Linked DNA regions of Gemmata palustris. The protein of the gene in region 2 interacts with the protein of the main gene of each other region in a pairwise test. Links are inferred from orthologs where the notes say so. Each region holds a gene or a part of one and is shown on either strand. Other genes may lie near its edges. The genes, in order: J8F10_RS02730 and J8F10_RS00085.

Evidence for each region.
Region 1: the proteins of J8F10_RS00085 (region 2) and J8F10_RS02730 interact in binary tests that used the Escherichia coli proteins (3 or more experiments, as listed by UniProt). The link is inferred for Gemmata palustris from one-to-one orthologs.

What each region holds. Positions count from the first base shown.
Region 1 is NZ_JAGKQQ010000001.1:676,379-683,139, reverse strand. The notes cover bases 1,670-4,662. They hold J8F10_RS02730 (glutamate-5-semialdehyde dehydrogenase), read right to left. Parts: upstream 3,815-4,662; coding sequence 2,525-3,814; downstream 1,670-2,524. Other genes in these bases: folP (dihydropteroate synthase), read right to left, coding at 3,824-4,662; J8F10_RS02735 (HEAT repeat domain-containing protein), read right to left, coding at 1,670-2,395. Also shown: J8F10_RS02745 (hypothetical protein), read left to right, coding at 1-3; J8F10_RS40200 (YcxB family protein), read right to left, coding at 146-709; more of J8F10_RS02735, read right to left, coding at 869-1,669; more of folP, read right to left, coding at 4,663-4,672; J8F10_RS02720 (glutathione peroxidase), read right to left, coding at 4,741-5,316; J8F10_RS02715 (hypothetical protein), read left to right, coding at 5,452-5,679; J8F10_RS02710 (outer membrane protein assembly factor BamB family protein), read right to left, coding at 5,676-6,761. UniProt on the Escherichia coli protein: Catalyzes the NADPH-dependent reduction of L-glutamate 5-phosphate into L-glutamate 5-semialdehyde and phosphate. The product spontaneously undergoes cyclization to form 1-pyrroline-5-carboxylate.
Region 2 is NZ_JAGKQQ010000001.1:15,670-22,225, reverse strand. The notes cover bases 2,221-5,008. They hold J8F10_RS00085 (sulfate/molybdate ABC transporter ATP-binding protein), read right to left. Parts: upstream 4,255-5,008; coding sequence 3,187-4,254; downstream 2,221-3,186. Other genes in these bases: cysW (sulfate ABC transporter permease subunit CysW), read right to left, coding at 4,283-5,008; J8F10_RS00090 (hypothetical protein), read right to left, coding at 2,856-2,999; lptM (LPS translocon maturation chaperone LptM), read right to left, coding at 2,340-2,780; J8F10_RS00100 (DUF1559 domain-containing protein), read right to left, coding at 2,221-2,291. In the rest of the region: J8F10_RS00105 (glycosyltransferase family 4 protein), read left to right, coding at 1-1,228; more of J8F10_RS00100, read right to left, coding at 1,311-2,220; more of cysW, read right to left, coding at 5,009-5,173; sulfate ABC transporter permease subunit CysT, read right to left, coding at 5,177-6,010; J8F10_RS38170 (transposase), read right to left, coding at 6,316-6,556. UniProt on the Escherichia coli protein: Part of the ABC transporter complex CysAWTP involved in sulfate/thiosulfate import. Responsible for energy coupling to the transport system.

The DNA.
Region 1 (6,761 bases), 660 kb from region 2 along the record:
TGAGGACACGAGGCGCGCACTCACTGTGGCGCGAATCACATCTCGGGATGTCGCCTAACCGCGTCCCGTAACTCGCTTCGCGGCGCCCCGGGGCAGACGCTTACGACACGACAACCGCCGGTTATGTGGGGAGGAACTCAATTCACTAAAGTGCCGGAGGGATTCGGCTATTGATCGCCTCGGCGAATCTCTCGGGGTCGCCCTCCGACACCGCATCGTGGGGAATAATGTGTGCCGTCGTGGCGCTGATGAAGATGAGTGTGTAGCCGTCATACGTGACCACGCGCTCGACCGCCTCTATCCGCAACCGCGACTCGGCGTAGGAGGATCGGGAGATCAACTCGCTCCCGATCAGTTCAAGTTCGCGAGTCCCGAGCACACTCTTATTCGTTGCTTCCGCGTACATCCGGCGGGCCTGGCGCTCGGCCTGGCGCCGAAATCCGCCCGGCATACGGAGGAGGGATATGATGAGGGAAATCAAAATAATCGATGCAAATATTAAAGGGGCGACCCATGCCTCGGTCCCCTCTCCGCGCGCGTGCCGGGCCTCCCACATCTTGAAGGTAACCCCGGCGGTGATCGCCGAAACACCGACGGCAAACAGCCACGTCGCGCGCACACGTACCCGACGGGCCGCAGGCGAGTGATCGTTGTGAAAGCGGGCCAGCGCAACGAAATCGTCGATGGTGTTCTCGTAGCGGATTCTCACACCCACTCCCTTCGGGGCCGTGACCCGAGTCAATCGCTGTCTGTTGAAATGATCCGCCAGCGATCATCCACACTCGGTCGTCGCAGTCAACTACCCCCTCCTCAAAAATGTACCCGCCGGGTCGAAGGCGGATACGCTCCCCACCGCGAAGGCTCCGCGCTACCGCGCGAACCCGAACAGCCGTTCGCGGAGGCACTCGAGCGCCTCGGCCGCGGCGAGCGCGGTGTCCGGGTCGGTCGATTCGGCCGCAGTTTCCAGGTCCGGCCACGCCCATGACAGTTCTTCCGTCGCGATTCGCCCCGCAGCGCCTTGGCGGATCGCGGGTTCCTCGCTGCTCAAGCCGGCCGTGACTTCCGCGAGCGCGGAGCGCTCGCCCAACCGGGCCAGCGCGGACACCGCGGCACTGCGCGTTTCCGTGTCCGAATCGGTACGGGCGACGCGAAGTGTGCGCACCACGTGGTTCGCGTCGAACGGCGGCCACCAGCCCAGCGAACCGATGGCCGCGTGCCGCAGGGCCGGGTTCGTGGCGGTCGCGTTCCGCACCAGCACGCGCTCGACCTCGTAACAGGCGTGGCCGCGTAGCGTCGCGAGGACGACCGCGGCGCGCCCGTGGTGCCGCGTTTTGCGCGCGAAGCGCGCCGCCTGCCCCGCCAGTACGGGGCCGACGACGGACGAGCGTGCCCACTGCAGTGCGCGAACCGCGTCCGTCCACCAGGGCTCCCGGCGGTCCGGCAAATACGGGAACAGTTTCGTCACGTCCGCGCGTAAATCGAACAGGCACCGGAGCGCGGCCCCCTGCTCGTCCGCCCCTGCCACCGGGAAGCGCGCGAGTAAGCGACCGGGCGCGCCCCCGAGCCAGTTCAACCGGTGATCCGCGGTGGCCCCGAGGCGCACTTCCTGGCGCGCGGCCAGTGCGCGAACGTCGGGCGGCACGAACCGCGCCCAGTGTCCAAGTCGGCGGAAGTGGCGCTCGGCCTCGATCAGCGCGCTGGTCAACCACGGGTCAGCGCACAGGTCCGCGCGGCTCGTGAGTTCGGCGAGCGTGTCCCCCAACCCGGCGCGGATCAGCGGCGCGGCATCAACGGTGCCCGTCCGCGCGGCACGAGCGGCGGCAACCAGCGCCCGCAGCGCCCGACGGCTCAAGGTGCGGCTCGGGTGACGCAACAGCGTGGAGAAATTGGCGAAGCAAACCGCCTCGGCCGCGAGCACCGCGCCTTGCGGCGAATCACCGGCCACCTCGGCACAGTGGAGCACCGCTGGGAGCGCTTCGGCGAAGTTCAGCCGGCGCAACCCGGACGCGACGTCCACCCAGTACCACGCCCGTTCGACGGGATCGGTCGTCAGTACGCGGGTGAGTTGGCGCTCGAGCAGGCGGGCGGCGGCGGGCGTGCCGAGATCGGTGAGCGCGCGGACTTGCACGGCAAAGTCTAAACCCGCGTGTAGTTCGCGCTCGACCAGATCGGCGCGCCCGGCGTCGAGCAGTTCGCGGAAGTGGGCTTTCGTCCGCTCGCAGGTCGACTCGCCGAGCAGTCCGCCGGCCTGGAGGTGCCGGTGCTGGCGGTCCACGGCGGCCACAGCGCGCGGCATCGCCCGGGTCGGCAACAGCCACCGCCGCGGGCGCGGGTGCCGGTACGCGAGCCAGAACAGCCCACACGCCACGACCAGGATAAACGCGCCGTAGATCATCGGTCACGTCCAGTGGAGTCGGCACAACTCGTGCGCCGGAGCAGTAGCGGCCACGACCCGGCCCGCTACCACAGTCGAACGGGCCGGCGCCGCCACCGCGCCGCACCCTTTCAACAGAACATAGCACCGTTACTCGCGCACGTGCCCGTCGCCGGTCACGATGAACTTGTACGTCGTCAGTTCGCGCAGCCCGCACGGTCCGCGCGCGTGGAATCGGTCCGTGCTGATACCAATTTCGGCGCCCAGGCCAAGCTCGAATCCGTCGTTGAACCGGGTGCTCGCGTTGACCATCACCGCGGCGGAATCCACGCGCTGCGTGAAGAGGCGCGCGCTGTTGATGTCGCGCGTGACGATCGCGTCCGTGTGATGCGAGCCGAACGTCTCGATGTGCCGAACGGCTTCATCGAGGTCCGCGACCACCTTGATCGACAGAATCAGGTCGAGATATTCGGTGCGGTAATCGTCGTCGGCCGCGTGTTTCGCACCGGGGAGCCGGCGGCGCGTTTGCTCGCACCCCCGCAGTTCGACGCCCTTCGCCACAAGCGATGCACCGACAACGGGTAAGAACTCGTCCGCGACCGCGGCGTGAACGAGCAGGCACTCGGCCGCGTTGCACGTGCCCGGGCGCTGGCACTTCGCGTTCACCACGATGCGCTCGGCCACCTTCAAGTCGGCCGCGGCGTCGACGAACACGTGGCACACACCGTCAAAGTGCTTGATGACGGGCATCCGCGCTTCCGACGCGACCCGCTGGATCAGCGACTTTCCGCCGCGCGGGATCGCTAGGTCGATGAACTCGCTCATGGCGAGCAGGTGCCCGACCGCCTGCCGGTCGGTTGTGGGAACGAGTTGAACCGCGTCGGCGGGGAGCCCGCAGCGCGCGAGTTCCGCACTTAATAATCGGTGCAGAACCGTGTTCGAGTGGATCGCTTCTTTTCCGCCGCGAAGAATGACCGCGTTGCCGCTCTTCACGCATAAGGCAGCGGCGTCCGCCGTCACATTAGGCCGCGATTCGTAGATGAAGAACACGACCCCCAGCGGCACACCGACCTTCAATATCTGGAGCCCGTTGGGGCGCTGGGTCGCTTCGCGCACTTCCCCCACGGGGTCGGGCAGTGCGGTAACTTGACGCAACCCCTCGGCCGCAGCCTTGATGCGCTTCGGGTTCAGTGTTAGGCGATCGATGGCCGCGGCGTTCAGCCCGAAGCCGGGCGCGGCCGCCACGTCGCGCGCGTTCGCGGCGAGGAGTTCGTCCTGATGTGCTTCAAGCGCATCCGCGGCGGCGAGCAGCCACTGGTTCTTCGCCGCGGTCGCTACCGTTGCGAGGGCGCGGGCGGCGGCCTTCGCGCGTTGGGCCAACCCCAAACACAATGTGCCCAGATCATCCTGGGGAACGAAACTCGGCGGGAGAGCGGACACGGGAGAGCCTCAGCGACGGTGTTGATCGATGGCTTCGAGCAGGATCGCGGCGTCGCGCGCCCCAGCCACGTCGTGGACGCGCAACACGTGTGCGGTTCCGCGTGCGGCAGCGACGGACGCGACAGCCAGCGACCCGGGGTCGCGCGCGGCCAGTTCGCGCCCGCAGAGTTTGCCGATAAACCCCTTGCGCGACACGCCCAAACAGACGGGCCGCCCCAGCGCCGCGACGGCGTTCAGGTTCGCGAGCAGGTCCAGGTTGTGTTCGAGCGCCTTCCCGAAGCCGATACCGGGATCGAGGCACACGGCTTCCGGTGGGATACCGGATTCCCCCAGAACCCGCAACCTCTCTTGGAGGTAGTCCGTCACTTCAGTGACAACGTCCGCGTACTGCGGGTTCAGTTGCATCGTTGCGGGGTCGCCGCGCATGTGCATGACGATCACCCCCGCGCGGAACGCGCTCACGACTTCGATCATGGCCGCGGCGCGGAACCCGGACACGTCGTTGATGATCGCGGCGCCGGCTTCGAGACAAGCTAACGCGACCTCGGACTTCATCGTGTCCACGGAAATCGGCACGCGGGTGCGCGCCGCCAGTTCCCTCACCACGGGAACCACCCGGCGCAGCTCGTCGGCGAGCGCAACCGGGTCCGCGCCGGGCCGCGTGGACTCGCCACCGATGTCGAGGATGTCGGCCCCTTCCGCCACGAGCCGCAGCGCGTGTTCGGTCGCGGCGCTCGCGTCGGCGAACTTCCCGCCGTCGGAAAAACTGTCCGGGGTGACGTTGACGATGCCCATCACCAGCGGGCGCGGGCCGATGTGGAGCGTGCGATCGCGGAGGTGCCAGATGAGAGGGGCCATACCAACGGCTCGGGAAGTCACAAACCATTTGCGGCCCGCGACTTCCCGGCCTCGAATCTCCTGATGACCTACTTGGCCGGCTTCTCGAGTTCGGCCTTGATCGCCTTCGCCAGTTCGGGCGCGTTCGGCTCGACCGTCGGCTTGAACCGCGCGATCACCTTGCCGTCCCGCCCGACCAGGAACTTCTCGAAGTTCCAGCTCACCTGTTCGACCTTGCCGTTGTTCGGGGTGGCTTCGACCAGCGTCTTGTAGAGCGGCACCTGGCCGTCGCCCTTCACGACCACCTTCGACAGCATCGGGAACGTGACCTTGTACTCGGTGCTGCAGAACTTCTTGATCTCTTCGTCCGAACCCGGCTCCTGCTTGCCGAACTCGTTGGCAGGCACGCCGACCAGCACGAAGCCGTCCTTCTCGTACTTTTTGTACAGTTCCTGCAGCCCGGCGTACTGCTTCGTGAGGCCGCACTCGCTGGCGACGTTCACGAACAGCACGACCTTGCCCTTGTACTTCGACAGTTCGAGGTCCTTGCCGTCAATGTCCTTCATCTTGTATTGGAGCGGGCCGGTCACCTTCTTGTCCTCCGCGTGGCCGACGGCCGTGAGGCTCGCGAGAGCGGCCACGGCCGCGACGAACAGCACCTTCATGTTGTGATCCTTCGGATGGGAGCGGGATACGGAAACGGGATGGCACTTCTGTAGATGCCGGAACGGGCCGGGGTATTCACCGGTCCCGGAACGAGTCGGGTTGCTCGGCCCCCGGCCCGACGCTATGGCCGGGGCATGAAACGGTTCATCTTACTCGCGGCGCTCGCACCCCTGACCGGGTGTACCAACGCCCCGGGTGCGGGATTTTTGGACAGTTGCTTCCCGAGCCGGGCGAAGAGCGACGCTCCCCCGCCGGCCCCGGGTCCGCGTCCGGTCGGTGACCCGGTCGGCCCCGGACCGGGTCCGAAGCCCGATAAGGCGCTCCCGCCCCCGGACTTCGGAGCGGACCCGCGCAACAACTAGCGGCGGAACGCGCGGATCGCTTGCAGGCTGTCCTTCGACCGGTACTCCCACACGATCTCGCCCGACGGGTCCACTTCGATCGCGCGACCGGCGGTCCCGTTGTACTCCAGGAACCCGATCAGCGTGTTGCCGTTCGGCAGGCGCTGGCACGACGACGCACTGTTGACGTCGAACTTCCAGCCCTCCTTGCTGGTCTTCAGGTCGTACTCGACCACGCGGTTGCCCTCGCACACCATGATCTTGTCCTCGCCCACCACGTCGATGGACTGGTACTGCTGGACCCGGCCCAGCGTGAGGGGCTTACCGATCTCTTTCCCGTCCTTGGCGCCGAGCCGGTAAATGTTGGGCTGGTTGTTACCGTTGAACTGCGTGACGAACACGATGTCGCCGTTGGGCAGCCGGCGCCCGCCCATGATGTCGTACTGCTGGCGCGAGTACATCCAGACCTGCTTCATGGCCTTGTCGTACTGGACCACCTGGTTGCGGCACACCACGACCATCCCGCCGTCCGCGAGCAGGTCGATCGTGAGCGGCTGGCTGACGCTCGTGCTCTTCACGATGCGCCCGGTGCTGTCGCGCTCGGTGACCCGGCTCCCGTTCTGCTCGGCGATCAGGTAGTTCCCGTTGGGCAGCTTCTTCACGTCCGACGGCCAGCTCAACTGGTTGACGCCGACCGCGCCCATCTTCACCTTCACCTTCTCGTCCGGCCCCAGCGTGATGAGCTGGCAGCGGCCGGAGTTCGGGTCGAACTCGATGATGTCCGTGTGCCCCGTGATCCGCGGGGTGAACGCGAATTTCACGAGATCGAACTCGGCGCCCTTCTTCTCCCACCACGCGGCCCACGCAGCTTTGGCCTTCGCCAGCGACTCTTCCGACTTGCCGAACCGGGCGCCGGGCTTGTCCGCGCCGGCCACCTGGAGGAGGAACTCTTCGAGCTGCCAGATGCGGCCGCGCGGCAACTTGGGGATCAGGTCGATCAGCGCGGGCACGAACTCCTTTTCGCGGCTCGTGAGGAGCAGCGCCCACATCCCGCGGAACTTGGCGTCCACGTCGGGCTCCTTCGCCACGGCCGCTTTCACGAG
Region 2 (6,556 bases):
CGTGAGCGTATGGACGAGCACCGCCGTTGAACTGAGCGAGATGTGGGGGAGAGAAGACACCCCCTCCCCAACCCCTCCCCTAAACGGAGAGGGGCTTAAAACCGAAGAGCGCGCAGAGGCTGCTGTGTTTGGCTCTGCTCCCCCTTCCTTCTTAGGGAAGGGGGCCGGGGGGTTAGGTCGTCTTAATCTCCTCCGCTACCCTCCCCTGCACTTCCGCGGTCGGCGGTATGTCCTCAAAGCCCTCTCGCTGCTCCCGCTGCGCCGGTGGCAGTGTTTCACCACACCGTGCAACCCGATTTCCCTCGCGATGTGGCAGGACGCCGCGCGCTACGATGGTCCGCTCGACGCAGTACACGCGACCGCGTTCCCGTACTCGTTCCCGATCGCGTGTGGGTTGAAGCTCGCCCGGCGGCGCGGGGTGCCGTTCCTGCTCACGCCGTTCCTGCACCTCGGTGACCCGACCGACCCAATCGACCACACACGCAAGCAGTACACCAAACCGCACCTGCGTTGGCTCCTGAAGCAAGCCGATCGCGTGTTCGTACAGACCCGCGCCGAGCGCGATGCCGCGGTGTCACTTGGCGTCGCGGAGAAGAAAGTTGTGCTGCAAGGTTTGGGGGTCGATGCAAGCGAATGCACCGGCGGCAATCGTGGAAGCACGCGACGAGGGTGGGGTATCGGAGAGGGAGAGGCGGTCGTCGGGCATTTGGCCAACAACAGCGCCGAGAAAGGGACCGTCGATCTGCTGCTTGCCGCAGAACGAGCGTGGGCGCGGGGGCACCGGTTCCATGTCGTGTTGGCGGGGCCGGAGATGCCGAACTTCCGCACGTTCTGGAACACGTTCGGGCCGAAAGATCGCGTGACGCGACTCGGCACGCTCACCGATGAGCAGAAGCGCGACTTCTTCGCGGGGATTGATTGCTTCGCACTGCCGTCGCGCTGCGATTCGTTCGGGCTGGTGCTGCTCGAAGCGTGGGCCAATGAGAAACCAAACCTCGTCTACCGCGCGGGTGGACCGGCCGAACTCGTTCGCCACAACATTGATGGGCTTCAGGCCGCGTGCGGTGACGTTACGGAACTCGCGGAACACCTCGGTCGATTGGTCACTGACGCGAACTTCCGGCAAGCACTCGGTGATACCGGGCGGTCGCGAGTCGTGCGTGAGTTTCAGTGGAGTGAAAAGTTGGAATTGGTGCGAGAAACGATTCGCGAAGTGATGACCAAGTAGAAGCAATCGGGTCGACGAGTTCGTGTGCCGCTCCAGTGGGACACGAACTCGTCGACCCGATGTAATCAGCGATCTCAAAGGATTAATTGTTGTCGCTGAGCGTTTCGCCGCCGTTGCGCGTCACCATCGCGGCCAATGCCCGAATGCTGATCGACTGGCGGATGAAGCGGACCGAGCCGTCGGCGAACAGCGCGTTCGTGCCCCCGGTGTGGAAGCTGTAAATGTGGCCGGTGCCGTCCGTGTTGTAGAACGGGTGCGGGTAACTGCCGAGCGCTTCGCCGTTGGTCGCGTTGACCGCGCTCGCGCCGGGGAAGGTGGTACCCGTGGCATCGGACCCACGCAGGATGTTCAGTTCCGAGGCGGGCCGGCACCAGCCGCCGCCGTTCACGCGGTTGAGGCCACTCGCGGTAATCACCAACCTGCCGTTCCGGTAAATGTTCGGGCGGCCCGCGCTCTCCGTCAGGTGCAGCGTGTTGCTCAGCCCGTCGCTGAAGGCGCTGAAGTTCAGCTTGGTCGTCTTCGAGATCGCGCCGTTATCGACCTTGCCCGTCCCGGTGGTGATGAGGCCGAGCGTCTCCAGTTCCGGGGACACGCCGTAGAACCCGCTGTAGTCACCGTTGGCGACGATGTTCGTCCACGCGGGCGACGTGTCCGGCGCGCCGTCCACCACTTGTCCGTTCGGGGCCGACGGGCACTCGAACGCCTTCAACTTGGTGCCGAACGTCCCCGGCTGTAAGTGCCAGTTCGTCGTCAGGCTCACCTGCTTGTAGAGGTTGTCCTGCTCGATGTACGGGAGCAGGTACGTCGCCCAGCGCACGCGGACCGTACTGACCGCGTCCGGGCGGATGTTGCTCGGCAGCCCGTTGTTGGGGTCGTGGTAGTTGTGGAACGCCAAGCCGAATTGCTTCAGGTTGTTACTGCACGTCATGCGGGCGGCCGCTTCGCGAACCTTTTGGACCGCGGGGAGGAGTAACCCGATCAAGATCGCAATGATGGCGATCACCACCAGGAGCTCGATTAGGGTAAACGCGCGGCGGTTCAGCGGGCGAATTCGGGTCGTCACAGACAGTTCCTCGATTGGTTAGGAGAGAGTTCGTCAGGTAGTTAGTGTTCAGCGCTTCACAGTAAACGGGGTCAGTTCGGTCGGGCCGGCGTTCACGGTCGCCTTCAGGCCCGACGAATCGGGTTTCGCGTACTTGTCGGACAAGCGGTTCGCCGGCGGGTCGTCACCCTTCCCGCTCAGCCACAATTCGACCGTTACGCGGTACTCGCCGGGCGCCGCGCCGTCACCGGTGGTGTAGCTGGTCAGGGTGAACGACCCGTCCGCGCCCACCTTACCCCGCGGCTTTACCGCGTTCGGGTCGGTCGCATCGACCGGGTGGAACACCACGGTCGCGTGCTCGAGCGACTTCCCATCGGGCGCCGTGACCTTCCCGGTCACGGGATAAAGGACCGGCCCCTTCTGACCGCACCCGGTGAGCGCGGCGCAAACCGCGAAGAGGGCGAATGAAACGATGACTCGGCCGCGCCGGTGTGTGTAGCTGGGTGTCATTGGACTTCGGTAAAGGAAGACGCGAGCGGGCGCATCGCGCGGTGGTAGGTCGGACTCGGATCGAACATCAGCGCGTCAACAAAGACACTCCGGAGCCATCGAACTGGCGACTTCAGCGGCGCTCGTGTCGTCCGCCGGTTCTGCGATCACACCGTATTCCGCGGCCGGCAACCGACCGGACAGGAGGCGGAAGTAGCGGTCGAGTAGTCCCTCAGTCATGGTCTTGCTCCGAATCATCACTTCGCAAAGCGTCTTAGTCGGGCTCAGGAAGTGTATCGGCAGATTAATCACTTAACAAGTGCGAAATGTGATAATGAATTCATCAGCCGCATAAAAGCAGAAACAGCTTGCGGTTATATCCGCAAGCTGTTTGCTGGAAAGACACTTGGTGGGCAATGCCGACTGCTCAAATTATGTATTCCGCCTCGAAGATCCGAGCGCTCTTCGGCGTAACGTACACGGTTTCATTCTGTTTGAGTGCGAGCGCGTGGTAGCGGTCCGGGGTGACGTCCACATTAATCATGAGGCCGAAGTCTTCGGCCAGGAGCCGGACCTTCACAACCGAGCCGGCGGGGTTGATGTGAACGATCTTGCTGAGCAAACAATTCCCGCCCTCGGCGGTGCGCGAGATGTCGAGTTCGTGCGGGCGGATGTAGGCGTCCGTGCGCCCGTTCTCGTTCGTGCCGAACAGTTTGGCGGGGAGTTCGACCGTGCCGGTTTCCCCCAGCAGCGCCCGACCGCCTTCGACCCGGACCGGCAACTTGTTCACGTTCCCCAAAAAGTCCATTACGAACTCGTTCTTCGGGTGCTCGAACACCTCGATCGGCCGGCCGTCTTGCTCCACGCGCCCCTTGTTCAGCACCACCACCCGGTCTGCGACCTCGAACGCTTCTTCCTGATCGTGCGTGACGAAAATGCTCGTGACGTGCAGTTCGTTGTGGAGCCGGCGGAGCCAGTCGCGCAGTTCGGCCCGCACCTTCGCATCAAGGGCACCGAACGGTTCATCGAGTAGCAGCACCTTCGGTTCGGGCGCCAGCGCGCGAACAAGCGCGATGCGCTGCTTCTGACCGCCCGACAGGTTCGCGGGATAGAGTGGCGCCTTCTCTTCGAGGCGCACGAGACGAAGCAGTTCCTTCACGCGATCGCGGACGCGCTCTTCCGGCCACTTCCGCACGCGCAGCCCGAACGCCACGTTCTCGAACACGGTCATGTGCCGGAACAGTGCGTAGTGCTGGAACACGAACCCCACGTTGCGGTCGCGTGCGGAGTGTTTGGTGATGTCGTCGTCGCGGAAGAGTACGGTACCCGAGTCGGGCACTTCTAGCCCCGCGATCACGCGGAGCAGGGTGGTCTTCCCGGACCCGGACGGGCCGAGGAGCGCCACCAGTTCCCCGACCGGGCAATCGACGCTCACGTTATCGAGCGCGACGAACCCACCGAACCGCTTCGTTACGTTTTGGGCTGTAATTGACATAGTTTGGTTCACAGCAGAGAGCGCGAGATCAGTTCGCGTTCGCCTTCGTTTTCTCTGCGCTCTCCGTGCCCTCTGCGGTGGAGTTCTTCTTTCCTTCGACCCAGACCTTGAGCAACAGCGTGACGACCGCGAGCATCGTCAGCACGGACGCGAGCGCGAACGCGGCCGGACTGTTGAAGTCCTGGAACAGCACTTCCACTTGAAGCGGCATCGTACAGGTTTCGCCCGCGATCCGGCCCGATACGACGTACACCGCACCGAACTCGCCCATCGCACGGGCGTTGCACAGGATGACGCCGTAGAGCAGGCCCCACTTGATGTTCGGCAGCGTGATGCGCCAGAAGATCTGCCGACCGTTCGCGCCCAAACTCAGGGCGGCGAATTCTTCATCCGGGCCAATCGCTTCCATCACGGGAATCAGTTCGCGTGCAACGAACGGCAGCGTGACGAACGTGGTCGCGAGCACCAGCCCCGGCACGGTAAAGAGCACCTGAAAACCGTTCGCGCGGAGCCACGGCCCCAATAAGCCTTGCAAGCCAAAGAGGAGCACAAACATCAACCCCGCGACCACCGGTGACACCGAAAAGGGCACGTCGATGAGCGTCACTAACAGTGTGCGCCCGGGGAACTTGAACCGCGTAATCGCCCACGCTGCGGCGACACCGAACACCAAGTTCGACAGCACCGCGAGCGGCGCGACCGTAAGCGTGAGCAGCACCGAGTGGCGCGTGTCCGCGTCGCCCGTGAGGTTGCTCCAGTACGCGCCGACGCCATCAGCGAGTGCTTCCGCGAACACGCTCACCACGGGAATCACGACCAGCACCGTGAGCACGAGTAGCGCGAGCGATGTGAGCGTGACCCGAACCCAGAGCGGGTCGGTGCGTCGGGCGGTACGGCGGTTGGCTTCAGTGGGCGTCATGGGTCACCCACTCCATTTTCGCGAACGGGCTTCGAGGCGGTTGATGAACACGAGCATCAGGAACGACGCGACCAAGAGAACCGTAGCGATCGCGGTCGCTTCGCGGTACGAGTTCGGGCGCCCCTCTTCGAGCCGGCTGACGATCAGGAACGCGGCGATCTCTGTTTTGAACGGCATGTTCCCCGAAACGAAGACCACGCTGCCGTACTCACCCAGTCCGCGTGCGAATGCCAGCGCGAACCCGGTGAGCAATCCGGGGAGTAGTGCGGGGAACGTGATCCGGCGGAACGTCTGCCACCGGCTCGCGCCGAGCAGCGCAGCGGCTTCTTCTGCTTCCGCATCAAGCGCGCCAAGCACGGGCTGAAGTGTCCGCACGACGAACGGGAACCCGATGAAGGTCAGCACCAGCACCACCGCGAGCCGCGAGTACGAGCCTTCGATACCGAGCGGAACGAGGAACTGGCCGAGCCACCCGTTCGCGACGTAGAGGTTCGAGAACACCAACCCCGCGACCGCAGTGGGAAGCGCGAACGGCAAATCGACGAGCGCGTCGAAAATGCGCCGACCGGGGAACTCGTAACGCACCAACACCCAGGCGATGAGCAGCCCGAGAACGGCACTAATGAGGGCGGCGGCAAGTGAAGCGCCGAACGTGAGTGCGTAAGCGGCCCGAGCCCGCTCGGTCCACACCGCAGCGCGGAACTGATCCCAACTGAGCTGCGTCGCGGTCACAACGCACGCGCCCAACGGTATAATCACCAGCACACTCAAATACACGAGCGTGAAACTGATGCTCAACCGGTAACCGGGCAAAATTCGAGGGTTTACCTGTGCCATCGTATCCTGGTTTACGAGGACTTCCGCCCATTTGCAACTTCAGCGATTAACTTTGTCACGTTAACACCGGGCCACGGTCATTTTTATTGGCAAGAAGGCTCTCCGCCTCGGGCGCCGGTACGCGCCCGCCCAGAACGGAAGTTCCCGCTGCTGTGAATCTTGCTGATTGTTCATTATGCGAATCGCTTGGAAATGGGACTCGTTCGGTGCCCACAAGCAACGCGGAGTCACCGAAACGCAGCAGCGATTTGAACGAGCCGCGACCGCAAGGGAGCGGGGACGTCTCCGCTCCCTTGCCAGTAGTTTCAAGGCGTTGCGTTGGTTGTAAGTGTATTGTGTGGCAGGGTAATACATCGTGTGCGTGGGTATCGTGAGCGGATCCGTTGCGTGAGCCAGTCGAGCATCTCGGCCAACGGGAACTGGGCGACCCAGGCGGTCGGCGCGAGCCCGCGTGCCCGAGCGATCCGGAGCGTCAGGTACACCCACACCTGGCGCAACAGCAGGGCCACGCCCTCGAGCAGCAACCGGTACTCGGGGTTGGTGCTG